DNA from 3 places in the Barrientosiimonas humi genome. Region 3 is predicted to be linked to each of the others. Evidence: riboswitches for the same ligand, from Rfam matches in the RefSeq annotation. Region 3 holds a riboswitch; each other region holds the start of a gene.
The links. Region 3 has a riboswitch for thiamine pyrophosphate ahead of thiC (phosphomethylpyrimidine synthase ThiC). Riboswitches for the same ligand answer to the same signal wherever they lie in the genome.

Region 1: another riboswitch for thiamine pyrophosphate. It lies ahead of FB554_RS15465 (MFS transporter); the one in region 3 lies ahead of thiC (phosphomethylpyrimidine synthase ThiC).
Region 2: another riboswitch for thiamine pyrophosphate. It lies ahead of thiM (hydroxyethylthiazole kinase); the one in region 3 lies ahead of thiC (phosphomethylpyrimidine synthase ThiC).

The regions. Positions count from the first base shown of each region.
Region 1 covers NZ_VFOK01000001.1:3,325,624-3,330,360, reverse strand. Annotated here, with positions in the region: gene FB554_RS15470 (AMP-binding protein) at 1-1,209, shown strand, start outside; gene FB554_RS15465 (MFS transporter) at 1,244-2,461, opposite strand; TPP riboswitch at 2,542-2,649, opposite strand; gene FB554_RS15460 (peptide MFS transporter) at 2,761-4,257, shown strand; gene FB554_RS15455 (MalY/PatB family protein) at 4,297-4,737, opposite strand, start outside.
Region 2 covers NZ_VFOK01000001.1:2,135,478-2,140,214, reverse strand. Annotated here, with positions in the region: gene FB554_RS10025 (glycoside hydrolase family 13 protein) at 1-1,665, shown strand, start outside; TPP riboswitch at 1,725-1,848, shown strand; partial or broken gene thiM (hydroxyethylthiazole kinase) at 1,840-2,669, shown strand; gene thiE (thiamine phosphate synthase) at 2,666-3,316, shown strand; gene thiD (bifunctional hydroxymethylpyrimidine kinase/phosphomethylpyrimidine kinase) at 3,400-4,245, shown strand; gene FB554_RS10005 (carbohydrate ABC transporter permease) at 4,453-4,737, opposite strand, start outside.
Region 3 covers NZ_VFOK01000001.1:1,244,178-1,248,914, reverse strand. Annotated here, with positions in the region: gene FB554_RS17305 (hypothetical protein) at 1-445, shown strand, start outside; gene FB554_RS17580 (hypothetical protein) at 830-1,657, shown strand; TPP riboswitch at 1,940-2,050, shown strand; gene thiC (phosphomethylpyrimidine synthase ThiC) at 2,128-3,912, shown strand; gene FB554_RS05800 (HAD family hydrolase) at 3,936-4,658, opposite strand; gene metH (methionine synthase) at 4,658-4,737, opposite strand, start outside.

The DNA of each region.
Region 1 (4,737 bases), 2.1 Mb from region 3:
CACCAGGCGTACGGCATCGACGCGGAGCCCGCCCCGCACCCGGGCAACGCGAGCACCGACCGGGTGCTGCTCTACTTCACCTCGGGCACGACCTCCAAGCCCAAGCTGGTCGAGCACACGCACGTGTCCTACCCGGTCGGACACCTGTCGACGATGTACTGGCTCGGGCTGGGGCCCGGCGACGTGCACCTGAACATCTCCAGCCCCGGCTGGGCCAAGCACGCGTGGTCGTGCTTCTTCGCGCCGTGGATCGCGCAGGCGTGCATCTTCATCGACAACTACTCCCGCTTCGACCCGGCCGCGCTGCTCGAGACGCTGAGCAAGAACCAGGTGACCAGCCTGTGCGCGCCGCCGACGGTGTGGCGGATGCTCATCAAGTCCGACCTGGGCGACAAGCCGGGCGCGCTGCGCGAGGTCATCGGCGCCGGCGAGCCGCTCAACCCCGAGATCATCGAGCAGGTGCGCAAGGCCTGGGACCTGCCGCTGCGCGACGGTTATGGGCAGACGGAAATGACTGCGGCAGTAGGCAATACGCCGGGGTCGGAGCTGAAGCCGGGGTCGATGGGCAAGCCGTTGCCCGGCGTGCCGGTGGCGCTGGTCGACCCGCTCACCGGTGAGCGCGTCGAGCCCGACGCCGACGGGGTGGCCGAGGGTGAGCTGTGCCTCGACCTGTCGGCCCACCCGCTGCCGCTGATGACCGGGTACCAGGGCGACGAGGAGCGCAACGCCGAGGCAATGGCCGGCGGTTTCTACCACACCGGCGACGTGGCGACGCTCGACGCGAACGGGTCGATCACGTACGTCGGGCGCACCGACGACGTGTTCAAGGCCAGCGACTACAAGATCAGTCCGTTCGAGCTGGAGTCGGTGCTGATCGAGCACGTGGCGGTGGCCGAGGCGGCCGTCGTGCCCGCACCCGACTCGGTGCGCCTGGCCGTGCCGAAGGCGTACGTCGCGGTCGCCTCCGGTCACGAGCCGGACGCCGCGACGGCCGAGTCGATCCTGCGGCACGCCCGCGAGCGGCTGGCGCCGTGGCAGCGGGTGCGGCGCATCGAGTTCTTCGAGCTGCCGAAGACCATCAGCGGCAAGATCCGCCGCGTCGAGCTGCGCCAGCGCGAGGCCGACAACCCTTCCGACGAGCCCCGCGAGAACGGACTCATCGGCGACGGTCGGGAGTGGCGCGACGACGAGTTCGGACTGCGCGGCTGACCCGACCGCTCGCCCGGATCAGCCCGGTGAGGGGTCAGGCGAGCGGGGCGCGACGGTCGGGCTCGGGGCCGGCCAGCGCACCCACCACCAGCAGCAGCGCGGCGACCACGAGCACCAGCCGCACCGCGACCTCGGCGCCCAGCGCCTCCTGCAGCGGCGGCAGCCAGAACGGGTAGAGCGCCGGCAGCACGATCGACAGCGAGTAGCCCACGCCGTAGCCGCTGGAGCGCACCTGCGCGGGGAACCGCTCGGCGAGATAGGCGCCGACGGGCCCGTACGCCGTCACGGTCACCACCTGCAGGGCGGCGGCGCCGAGCACCACCACGGCGAGCGACCGCGACGCCCCGGTGAGCGCGTGCGCGAGCGGGGCGAGCAGCACGGCCGCCGCCCCGAACGCCACGAAGAACGCCCGTCGACCGGTGCGCTGCGACAGCTCGCCCGCGGCGAGCATCGTCACCGCCGACACCAGCGTCGCGATCAGCATGACGAACGGCACCGTGGCGGGGTCGAGCGCGGTGGACGCGCGCAGCTCACCGGTCAGCACCGGCACGGCCATCTGGGTGAACAGCCACAGCCCGGTCATCAGCACGAAGACCTGCCACAGCTGCCGGCGCCACTGCCCGATCACGATGTCCCGCAACGGGTTCGGGCGTCGCTCGGCCCGCTTCCAGGCCGGCGCGTCGGAGACCCCGCGGCGGTAGTAGAGCAGCATCGCGGCCGCCAGCAGAGCACCCACGGCGAACGGGACGCGCCAGGCCCAGTCGGCGTACGCGTCGACGCCGAGCACCTCGACGAGCGTCAGTGTTAGCGCGGCGATCGAGGCGTTGGCCAGCGGCGACATCGCCATGACGGCGCCGCTCAGGCCGCCGCGCCGCTCAGGCCGCGACCACTCCATCGCCAGTGGGATGGCCGCGGTGTACTCACCTCCCAGGAAGATGCCGCCGAGGAACCGTAGCGCCACGAACGCCCAGAGCGTCGCCGCCCCGAGCGTGGTGTGCCCCGGCACCAGCGCGATCGCCGCCGTGGTCGCCGCGATGCCCGCGATCGCGATGCGGGTCGTGCTGGTGCGGCCGCGGCGGTCGGCGACCGCGCCGAAGATCGCGGCGCCCAGCGGCCGGCCGAGCAGCGTGGCCACGAACACCAGGCCCGTCTGGGCCGCGGTGCTGCCCGGCCCGAGCACCCGGTCGCTGACCGGGGCGAGGGCGATCACGGGCAGGAAGATGTCGACCTGGTCGACGTAGTTGCCGAGCATCCCGCCGCGGGTCGCCCGCCTCCGGGCAGGGCTGTCCGGCGTGAATCTCGTTCTGGCAGAACCGATCTGCGACACGGCAGACGACGGCATCGGAGTCTCCCTTCGGCGGCATGACCCGCATCAGGTGTGACGGTCGGCGCGGCAGCAGCGCCCTCTCAGCCCCTCCTGGGACTCCCGCGATGGATGTGCGAAGTGACCACCAGCGTACGACCCGACAGGAGTGCCCTAGGAACGCGCCGTACGGTGGACGGCGGCTTTCGGGCCCCCAAGTCCAGAATCGAAAGGCAAGTGACCTGAGCATGTCGGCCACCCCCACCGACACCGGGGCGACTCCCGCCGAGAAGACCTTCCTCGGCCACCCGCGCGGACTCGCGACCCTCTTCAACGTCGAGCTGTGGGAGCGCTTCTCCTACTACGGGATGCGCGCCATCCTGCTCTACTACCTCGTCGACACGGCCGCGAACGGCGGGCTGGGGCTCGACGACACGTTGGGCGAGGCGGTGGTCGCGACGTACGGCGCCGCGGTCTACCTGCTGTCGATCATCGGCGGCTGGCTCGCCGACCGGATGATCGGCGCGCGCCGGTCCGTGCTCTACGGCGGCCTCATCATCATGGCCGGCCACCTGTCGCTGGCCGTCCCCGGCGCCGGCTTCTCCTGGCTCGGCATCGCACTCGTCGCCCTCGGCACCGGTCTGCTGAAGCCGAACGTGTCCACCATGGTCGGGCACCTCTACACCGACCGCGACCCGCGCCGCGACGCCGGCTTCTCGATCTTCTACGTCTCCATCAACATCGGCGCGTTCTTCGCCCCGTTCGTGGTGGCCTTCCTGCGCAACCGCTGGGGCTACCACGCCGGCTTCTCCGCGGCAGCCGTCGGCATGGGCATCGCGCTGGTGCTCTACTACCTCGGCCGCAAGCGGCTGGACCCCGACAGCGACAAGGCTCCGAACCCCGTCGACGACACGGCGCGGCGCCGCGCCGGGCTGATCGGACTCGGCGTCGTCGGCGGTGTCGCGGTGCTCATCGGCCTGCTCCGCGTCGTGCGCGGTGGCTATGCCGCCGCCGTCATCGACACGGTGGCGCTGCTGTCGGTCGCCGCCTCGGTCACGTACTTCGTCGTGATGTTCCGCAGCAAGCGAGTCACCCCGACCGAGCGACGCCACCTGCGGGCCTACCTCCCGATGTGGATCGCCGCGGTGCTGTTCTGGATGATCTTCGAGCAGGCCGCGACCAAGATGGCGACCTTCGCCGCGCGGCGCACCGACCTGGACTCGCTGGGCTTCCGCTTCGAGGAGGAGTGGTTCCAGTCGATCAACCCGATCACCATCACCCTCCTCGCACCGCTGTTCGGTCTGCTGTGGCTGGCCCGCTCCGGCAAGTTCCCGAGCACGCCGATGAAGTTCGCGATGGGTGTGGCCATCGCGGGAATCTCGTTCGTGCTGCTGGGAATCGCCGCGAACTACTACGAGGGTCCGACCGCCCCGGTGTGGGTGCTCGGCGGCGTGTTCGTCGTGCAGACGCTCGGTGAGCTGTGCCTGTCGCCGGTCGGTCTCTCGGCCACGACGGTGCTGGCCCCGAAGGCGTTCGCGTCGCAGGCGATGGCGCTGTGGTTCCTGTCGTCGGCGACCGGTCAGTCGATCGCCGCGCAGGCCATCCGGCTCACCGAGGACACCCCCGACGCGCAGTTCTTCACGGTTCTCGGCGTCATCGCCGTCGCGTTCGGTGTGGTGCTCGCGCTGCTGTCGCCGTGGGCGCACCGGCAGATCGCCGACGCCGAGCCCGAGGTGGCCAGGTAGGGCGGTCGCCGGGGTCTCGATACGCGCTCGTTCCTCGCGCTACTCGACCGGCTCGAGCGCTGCGGCCATGCGGTCGACGGCGGCGGTGATCACCTCGGGCGAGGTGCCGAGGTTGAAGCGCACCCACCCGGCGCCCTGGTCGGGGTCGTACCAGGTGCCCGCGCTGACGATCACGCCCCCGCGCCGGAACGTCGCGACCGGGTCGTCGACGCCCAGCCCCCGGCAGTCGAGCCAGGCGAGGAAGGTCGCCTGGCTCGGCACCGGGCGTACGTCGGGGAGACGCTGCGCGAGCAGCTCACCCAGCAGCCGGCGCCGGTCGGCCAGCTCGCCGAGCAGCTGGTCGAGCCACGGCCCGCCGTGGTCGTACGCCGCGGTCGCCGCGATCACCCCGAGGTGGTTGGCGCCGTGAGTCAGCACCTCAGGCAGCGCCGCGAGACGCTCCTTGGCGTCGGGCCCGGCGAACGCCAGCGCCGCCTTGAT
Region 2 (4,737 bases), 890 kb from region 3:
CCGACCCCGCAGCGACCCCGCGACCGGGACTGGTGGCGCCAGGCCAGCGTCTACCAGATCTACCCGCGCAGCTTCGCCGACGCCAACGGTGACGGGATCGGCGACCTGCGCGGCATCATCGACCGCGTCCCCTACCTGCAGACGCTCGGCATCGACGCCGTGTGGCTGAGCCCGTTCTATCCCTCGGCGCTCGCCGACGGCGGGTACGACGTCGACGACTACCGCGACGTCGACCCCACCATCGGGACCCTGGAGGAGTTCGACGAGCTGGTCGCCGCGCTGCACGCAGCCGGGATCAAGGTCATCGTCGACATCGTCCCCAACCACACCAGCGACCGGCACGCCTGGTTCCAGGAGGCGCTGGCCGCGCCGAAGGGGTCGCCGGCCCGCGACCGCTACGTCATCCGCGACGGGCGCGGCCAGGACGGCGAGCTGCCGCCGTCGGACTGGGAGTCCGGCTTCGGTGGCCCCGCGTGGCACCCGATGGGCGACGGGCAGTGGTACCACCACTACTTCGCCCCCGAGCAGCCCGACCTCAACTGGGCCAACCAGGAGGTGCGCGAGGACTTCCTCACGACGCTGCGCTTCTGGAGCGACCGCGGGGTCGACGGGTTCCGGGTCGACGTCGCGCACGGGCTCGCCAAGGACCTGCCGGAGCAGCTGCCCACCCACGCCGAGCTGCTCGCGCTCGAGGCCGGCACCGGCGAGCACCCGATGTGGGACCGCGACGAGGTGCACGAGATCTACGCCGACTGGCGGCAGGTGCTGAACAGCTACGACCCGCCGCGCACGGCCGTGGCCGAGGCGTGGGTCGCCACGCCGGAGCGACGGGCGCGCTACGCCAGCCCGCAGGGGCTGGGCCAGGCGTTCAACTTCGACCTGCTCGAGGCCGACTTCGACGCCACGGCCTTCCGCGAGGTCGTCACCGACAACCTGGCCCAGGCGGCGGCCTCGGGCTCGTCGACCACGTGGGTGCTGTCCAACCACGACGTGGTGCGCCACCCCACTCGTTACGCGCTGCAGGGCAAGGACACCGCGGCCAGCGCCGACGTGATGGTCCGCTTCGCGAACGAGTGGCTGCGCTCGGGCGGGACCACGCCGGCCATCGACCCGCAGGTCGGGGCGCGCCGGGCCCGCGCGGCGACCGCGTTCATGCTCGCGCTGCCCGGCTCGGCCTACCTCTACCAGGGCGAGGAGCTCGGGCTCGAAGAGGTCGCGGCCATCCCGCAGGACCGGCGCCAGGACCCGACCTTCCTGCGCACCGGCGGCGAGCAGATCGGCCGCGACGGCTGCCGGGTGCCGCTGCCGTGGTCGACCACCGGCCCGTCGTACGGCTTCGGCAGCTCGGCCGCGCACCTGCCCCAGCCGGAGTCGTTCGGGGCGGTCTCCGTGGAGGCCCAGTCGGGCGACCCGGAGGCTCCGCTGGAGCTCTACCGCCGCGCCCTGGCGCTGCGGGCGCAGCTGCAGACCGACGAGGAGCTCACCTGGGAGCCCGCGCCCGAGGGCGTGCTGCACTTCTCGCGCCCCGGCGGCTGGCACGTGGTGACGACCTTCGGCACCGAGCCGGCCGAGCTCCCCGCGGGCGAGGTGGTGCTCACCACCCGTCCGCTCGTCGACGGCCGGCTGCCGGGCGAGGCGACCGCCTGGGTGCGCACCGCGGTCTGAGCGGTGGGACGACCACCCGGGGGTGAGGCGCAGGCCGCACCCCCGGGTTAGGGTCGAGGACACACGACGCGGGGTGCTGTGCCCGGGACGGAGAGGCGAGAGCCTCGGCTCGGCACGGCTGAGATCACACCCGTCGCACCTGATCTAGGTCGTACTAGCGAAGGGACGTCAACGATGTCGACCACCCAGTCCGAGCCCACCACGACCCGCGCGGACGTCGGCCCAGCCGACCTCGCCGAGGCGCTCGCCGCGCTGCGCGAGCGGGCTCCGCTCGTGCAGTGCCTCACCAACTCCGTCGTCACCGGCTGGACCGCCAACGTGCTGCTCGCCGTCGGCGCCGCGCCGGCGATGGTGGACAACCCGCGCGAGGCCGGCGACTTCGCCGCGGTCGCCGACGGGGTGCTGATCAACGTCGGCACGCTGACCGAGTCGACCGCCGAGGCGATGAAGGTGGCGGCCAGGGCCGCCGACGAGGCGGGCACCCCCTGGGTGCTCGACCCGGTCGCGGTGGGCTCGCTGCGCTGGCGCACGTCGCTGGTGCACGAGCTGCTGTCGTCGGGGAAGCCCGCCATCGTCCGCGGCAACGCCAGCGAGGTGCTCGCGGTGGCCGGCGGGGGAGGCGGCCGCGGGGTCGACTCGCTCGACGCCCCGGAGCAGGCGACCCTGCCCGCGCGCGGCCTGTCGCTGTCCGGCCCGGTCGTCGCGGTCAGCGGCGCCGTCGACCACATCGTCCACGAGGACCGGCTCGTGCGCGTGCGCACGGCAACGAGCTGATGACCAGGGTCACCGGAGTGGGCTGCGCGCTGGGTGCGCTGATGTCGGCGTACGCCGGTGTCACCGACGACCCGTTCGTCGCCGCCGTCGCGGCGACCGCGACGCTCACCGTCGCCGCTGACGTCGCAGCCGAATCCGCAAGCGGTCCAGGGTCGTTCGCGGTCAACCTGCTCGACGAGCTCAGCGCGCTCGAGCCCGACGCGCTCGCTGACCGCGTGGTGCTGGCGTGAGCGGGCGCGGGATCCCGGACCTGTCGCTGTATCTGGTCACGAGCAGCGAGCTGACCGGTCGCGGGCGGCTCGTCGACACCGTCGTGGCGGCGACGACCGGGGGAGTGTCGCTCGTGCAGCTGCGTGAGCCCGACGCGTCCGACGCCGACGTCGTGGCCCTCGGCCGCGACCTGGTCGCGGCGCTCGCCCCGACCGGGGTGCCGCTGCTGATCAACGACCGGGTGCACCTGGTCGAGGAGATCGGCGCGGCGGGGGCGCACGTCGGTCAGGACGACCTCGACCCGGTCAAGGCGCGCGAGCTGATCGGCCCCGACCGGTGGCTCGGGCAGTCGGTGCAGACCGTCGAGCAGGCCCGTGCCGCAGCGGAATCGGGCGAGGTCGACTACCTCGGCATCGGCCCGGCCTGGCCGACGGCCACCAAGCAGGTGACGGTGCCGCCGCTGCTGCCCGCGGGGGTGCGCACGATCGCCCACGCCACCGAGCTGCCGAGCGTGGCGATCGGGGGGATCGGGGTCGACGAGGTCCCGCAGCTGCGCACGTCGGGCATCTCCGGCGTCGCGGTGGTCAGCGCGATCTGCGGCCGCCTCGACCCGCGCGGCGAGGCGACCCGCCTGCGCGCGGCGTGGGAGACAGGGATCGCGCTATGAGCGGCGAGGAGCCCGCAGCGCAGGGTGCGGGCGAGGGACGAGCACGCGCCCGGAGCGGAGTGCGACCGAGCGCGACAGAAGGTATGAGCGGCGAGGAGCGCGCAGCGCAGGGTGCGGGCGAGGGTGGTTCGCGTCCACCGGTCGCGCTGACGATCGCGGGGAGCGACCCGTCGGGCGGCGCCGGGATCCAGGCCGACCTGAAGTCGTTCAGCGCGCTGGGCGCCTACGGCTGCGCGGTGCTGACCGCGCTCACGGCGCAGAGCACCCAGGGCGTGACGGGCGTGCACCCGGTGCCGCCGGAGTTCGTGCGCGAGCAGGTCGCGACGCTCGTCGACGACGTGCGGCTGGACGCCGCCAAGATCGGGATGCTGGCCAGCGCGCCGATCGTCGAGGCCGTGACGGCGGCGGTCGACGACCTGCTCGACTGCCCGGTCGTGCTCGACCCGGTCATGGTGTCCACGAGCGGGAGCCGGCTGCTCGACGACGACGCGGTCGATGCCGTACGCCGTCTGGCACCGCACACCGACCTGGTCACCCCGAACCTGCACGAGGCGGCGGTCCTGCTCGGCGCCGAGGTCGCCGAGTCGCTGGAAGACCAGCAGCGACAGGCGGATTCGCTGCTCGAGCTCGGCATCCCGCGGGTGCTGGTGAAGGGCGGTCACGGGTCGGGTCCGGAGGCGGTCGACGTCTACGCCGATTCCGACGGGCAGCACGTGCTGCGCCAGCCGCGGGTCGACACCCCGCACACGCACGGCACCGGGTGCACGCTCTCGGCCTCGATCGCGGCGCTGCTGCCGCAGCGCGACGGCGACTGGGTGCGGGCGGTCACCGACGCGCGCGCCTACCTCACGGCAGGGCTCGAGGCCGGGCGCGACCTGCAGATCGGTCACGGCTCCGGGCCGGTGCACCACTTCCACCAGTGGTGGTGAGGGCGGGGTCTCGATACGCCGCTCGTTCCTCGCGGCTACTCGACCGGCTTGGTGGGCCTCGCGGTTACTCGACCGGCTTGGTGGGTCTCGCGGCTTACTCGACCGGCTTGGTTGGCCTCGCGGCTACTCGACCGGCTTGGTTGGCCTCGCGGCTACTCGACCGGCTCGGTGGGCCTCGCGGCTACTCGACCGGCATGATGCGCGCGGCTACTTCAGCATCCCCTGGGAGAGCGAGCCCTGCAGCTGTCGCTGGAAGATGACGTACACGACGAGCACGGGCACCACGGTGATGACGACGGCCGCGAACAGCGCACCGAAGTTGACGGCGTAGCCCGCGGACGAGGCGAACCCGGCCATGCCCTGGGAGAGCACGTAGTTGCGCTCGTTGGTGTTGAGCGCGACGGGCAGCAGGAACTGGTTCCACAGGCCGAGGAAGTTGAAGATCGCGACGGCGGCGATGCCCGGCCGCGCCATCGGCAGCATGACCTGGAA
Region 3 (4,737 bases):
CACGACGACGTCCACGTCGACCACGACCTCGACGAGCACGTCGACGTCCACCTCGACCAGCACCTCGACGAGCACCAGCCCGACCAGCTCGCCGACGTCACCGTGCACCTGCGAGCCGACGGAGACCCGGACCGGAACCCACACGCCCACCGGCACGGAGACCCCCACCGGGACGGAGACCCCGACGGGAACCCACACCCCCACGGGCACCGGGACGCACACCCCGACCGGCACCGGCACGGGCACGCCGCCCATGCCGACCGGAACCGACACCCCGACCGGCATGCCGCCGGCCCCGGGTGAGCCCAGCGGCCCGATCGTCAGCACCGGCGTCGTCGGCGACGGCCCGAACGCTGCCGCGCTCGCCGCCGCTGGCATCGCCACCGCTGGCGCAGTCACCGGCGCCGGAGTCTTCCTGCGTCGTCGCCTCACCGACGAGGGCTGAGCCGGGACCCGGCGTGAGGGGCTGATGCCCTGAAGCGCCCTGCAGCTCCTGCGCCTACCCCCGTCCGGCGCAGTCTGCAGCAGCAGGACGGACCCGCCTGGTCGCGAGGATCACCCGATCCCCGCGACCGGACGGCCCGTGCCGGACCGACACCGTCCAGCCGTCCGTCGAACACCGCCAGACCGGCCCCCAGCCAGGCCCCCGGCCCCGAGGACTGCACCCCCCAGCGTGGACGTACCTCCCGCCTGATCTTTCACTTTCCGCCACTTCCCGAAAACTCCCAGCCTTCCGAGCCGCGGCCCGCATAGCGTGCAGGCAGCGCGTGTCCTGCGGGGGAAATTTCGGCAGCGCGCGTCCGGAAGTTCAACCAGGGAGGGAACACCCATGCAGTCACTCGTGAAGCCGCGCTTCGCACTCGCCACCGCGGGCGCCATCGCCTGCCTCGGCATCGGCAGCCTGGCGTCGGCCAGCGCCGACCCGACCGAGGGGCCCGACCCCTCGGCGACCACGACCGCCACCAGCACCGAGACCGCCACCGCGACCGGCCCGGCCGGCAACAACGGCACGCTCAAGGTGCACGAGCTCGGCACGCCCGCCGGCACCGAGAGCAACGACCCGAAGAGCTGCGCGTTCAACCTCGAGGGCTTCGGCTTCGACCCGAACCAGTCCGGCTCGATCGAGATCGTGCCGCAGGGCGGCGACAGCGACACCGAGGACTCGGTCTCGCTGAGCATCACCACCGACGAGAACGGTGTGGGCTCGACGGTCTACATCAACGCCGACCCCGAGGGCGAGGACGACGGTCTGACCCTCGACAACGGCCACTACAAGGTCACGATGTACGACGCCGACGGCAACGAGATCAAGGTCAAGTCCAAGGTCTTCAAGCTCGACTGCGAGCCGACCACGCCGGAGCCGACCGAGACCCCGGAGCCCACCGAGACGCCCGAGCCGACCGACACGCCCGAGCCGACGGACACCCCGGAGCCCACCGACACCCCGGAGCCCACGGACACCCCGACGGGCACCGAGACCAGCACCCACCCGCCGACCGGCACCAACCCCGGTCAGCCCACCGGCCCGGTCGTCAGCACCGGTGTCGTCGGTGAGGGCCCCAGCGGTGCCGCGCTCGCTGCCGGCGGGATCGCCACCCTCACCGCGATCACCGGCGCCGGGGTCTTCCTGCGTCGCCGGCTGAGCGACGAGGGCTGAGCCACAACGGTTGGGCCGGCGCAGCCGAGCCCACCCGGGTGAGCCGGTGAGCTGAGCCAGCCGATGCCGGCTCGGCCTCCGGCCACCCAGACCGCCCGGTCGAGCGGACCACGCGTCCGCCCGGCCGGGCGGTCTGCTGTGCGGCGGGCGAGCCTGCGCCTCGCCCGCCTCGCGGTCTGCTGTGAGTCATCCGCTGTCCGCCATATGAGGACACCGCCGTCACCACCACGGCCGGTGAGGTAGCGTCGCCCACGTCGGCTCCGAGAGCCGGCACAGCAAGTGAATGTCCCTCGCGGGAGTCCGGCGCACCGGGCTGAGAGGGGGCTGATGCGGCCCCGACCGTCCAACTTGATCCGGGTCATGCCGGCGCAAGGAGCAGTGGTCGATGAGACGCACACCGCACTCCCTTGTCGCAGACCCGCCGACCCCGGCGGGCGCCGTGGCGTGCCGCCGCAAGGAGGCGCACCACCATGTCGACACCATCCCCCACCGACGCCACCACCGATCGCCGCACCCGGCCTGCCGGGCCGGAGACCACCGATGCCGCCCCCGGCCGGCGCAAGGTCCACGAGACCGGTCCTGACGGTCTCGCGGTGCCCCGCACCGAGGTGACCCTGTCGGACTCCCCCGGCACCGGCGAGACCAACGCCCCGTTCCGGCTCTACGACACCTCCGGCCCCGGCTCCACGCCCGAGGTCGGGCTGCCCGCCCACCGCGCGGAGTGGATCCGCGCACGGGAGGACGTGGAGTCGTACGCCGGTCGTCCCCGCGACCTCGCCGACGACGGGCGCGGCGCGCAACGGCGTGGCGCCGCGAGTCAGGAGTGGCAGGGCGAACGGCGAGAACCGTTGCGTGCCAAGCCTTCTCGCCGCGTGACGCAGATGCACTACGCCCGGCGCGGCATCGTCACGCCCGAGATGCGCTTCGTCGCGGCGCGCGAGCAGTGCGACGTCGAGCTGGTGCGCCAGGAGGTTGCCGAGGGACGCGCGATCATCCCGGCCAACATCAACCACCCCGAGACCGAGCCGATGATCATCGGCCGCAGGTTCCTGGTGAAGGTCAACGCCAACATCGGCAACTCCGCGGTGACCAGCTCGATCGCCGAGGAGGTCGACAAGCTGACCTGGGCCACCACGTGGGGAGCCGACACCGTCATGGACCTCTCGACCGGCGACGACATCCACACGACCCGCGAGTGGATCGTGCGCAACTCCCCCGTGCCGATCGGCACCGTCCCGATCTACCAGGCGCTGGAGAAGGTCGACGGCAACGCAGAGGACCTCACCTGGGAGGTCTACCGCGACACGGTCATCGAGCAGTGCGAGCAGGGCGTCGACTACATGACCGTGCACGCCGGCGTGCTGCTGCGCTACGTCCCGCTCACCGTCAACCGGGTCACCGGCATCGTCAGCCGCGGCGGCTCGATCATGGCCGGCTGGATGCTCGCCCACCACGAGGAGAGCTTCCTCTACACCCACTTCGACGAGCTGTGCGAGATCTTCGCGCAGTACGACGTCGCGTTCAGCCTCGGCGACGGGCTGCGCCCCGGCAGCACCGCCGACGCCAACGACGAGGCCCAGCTGTCCGAGCTGCGCACCCTCGCCGAGCTGACCCAGCGCGCCTGGGAGCACGACGTGCAGGTGATGGTCGAGGGGCCGGGGCACGTGCCGCTGCACCTGGTCGAGGAGAACGTACGCCTGGAGCAGGACTGGTGCCACGGCGCGCCGTTCTACACGCTCGGCCCGCTGGTCACCGACATCGCCCCGGGGTATGACCACATCACCTCGGCCATCGGCGCGGCCACGATCGCGATGCACGGCACCGCCATGCTGTGCTACGTCACGCCGAAGGAGCACCTCGGGCTGCCCGACCGCGACGACGTGAAGACGGGCGTGATCACCTACAAGCTCGCCGCGCACGCCGCCGACGTCGCCAAGGGCCACCCGGGCGCGCGGGCGTGGGACGACGCGCTGTCGAAGGCCCGGTTCGAGTTCCGCTGGGAGGACCAGTTCAACCTCTCGCTCGACCCCGACACCGCCCGCTCGATGCACGACGAGACGCTGCCGGCGGACGCGGCCAAGACGGCGCACTTCTGCTCGATGTGCGGCCCGAAGTTCTGCAGCATGCGGATCAGTCAGGACGTGCGCGACCGGTTCGCCCAGGACGGCATGCGGCAGATGAGCGAGACGTTCGTCGAGCTCGGCTCCACGGTGTACGTCGACGCCGAGTCCGCGCGACCCGCACCGAGCGCGTGACCGGGCTCAGCGCGTAACCGGGCTCAGCGCTCGGCCGGGGCGGTGGCGGTCGCGACCAGACGGGCAAGACCCTGCGGGGTCACCCCGTCCAGCGTCGTGACCTGCACCGCCCCGGCCAGCGCCGGCACCGGCACCACGTGCGGGACCGCGACGGTGGGCACGCCGGCGGCGACGGCCGAGCGTACGCCCGGCGGCGAGTCCTCCAGCGCGATGCAGTCGCGCGGGTCGACCCCCAGCCGCTCGGCCGCGGTGAGGTAGGGCTCGGGGTGCGGCTTGCCGTGCGTCACCGCGTCGCCCGTGACCACGGTCGCGAAGGTCCCCGCGGGCAGCACGTCGAGCAGCACCTGCGCGAACCGGACGTACGACATCGTCACCAGCGCGCACGGGATCCCTTCTGCCACAAGGGATTCCAGCAGCTCGCGCGCTCCCGGCCGCCACGGCACGTGGCGGCGCATCTCGGCGACGACCAGTCCCAGCAGGTGGTCGACGATCTGCTCCGGCGTCAGCTCGACCGGGCTGTTGTCGCGGATGATCGTGGCCGACACCAGCAGCGGGTTGCCGACGCAACGGTGCGCCAGCTCGTCGCTCCAGGTGCCGCCGTAGCTCTCGACCAGCGCTCGCTCGGCCCCGATCCAGAACGGTTCGGTGTCGACGAGCGTGCCGTCCATGTCCCACAGCACGGCCGCGGGTGTGCGGGGGGTCTCGATACGGCTCGTTCCTCGCCTACTCGACCGGCGTGTGGTCATCAGTCCTCGGGCTCGTATCCGAGGTTGGGCGCGAGCCACTTCTCGGTCTGCGCCAGCGTCCAGCCCTTGCGCTCGGCGT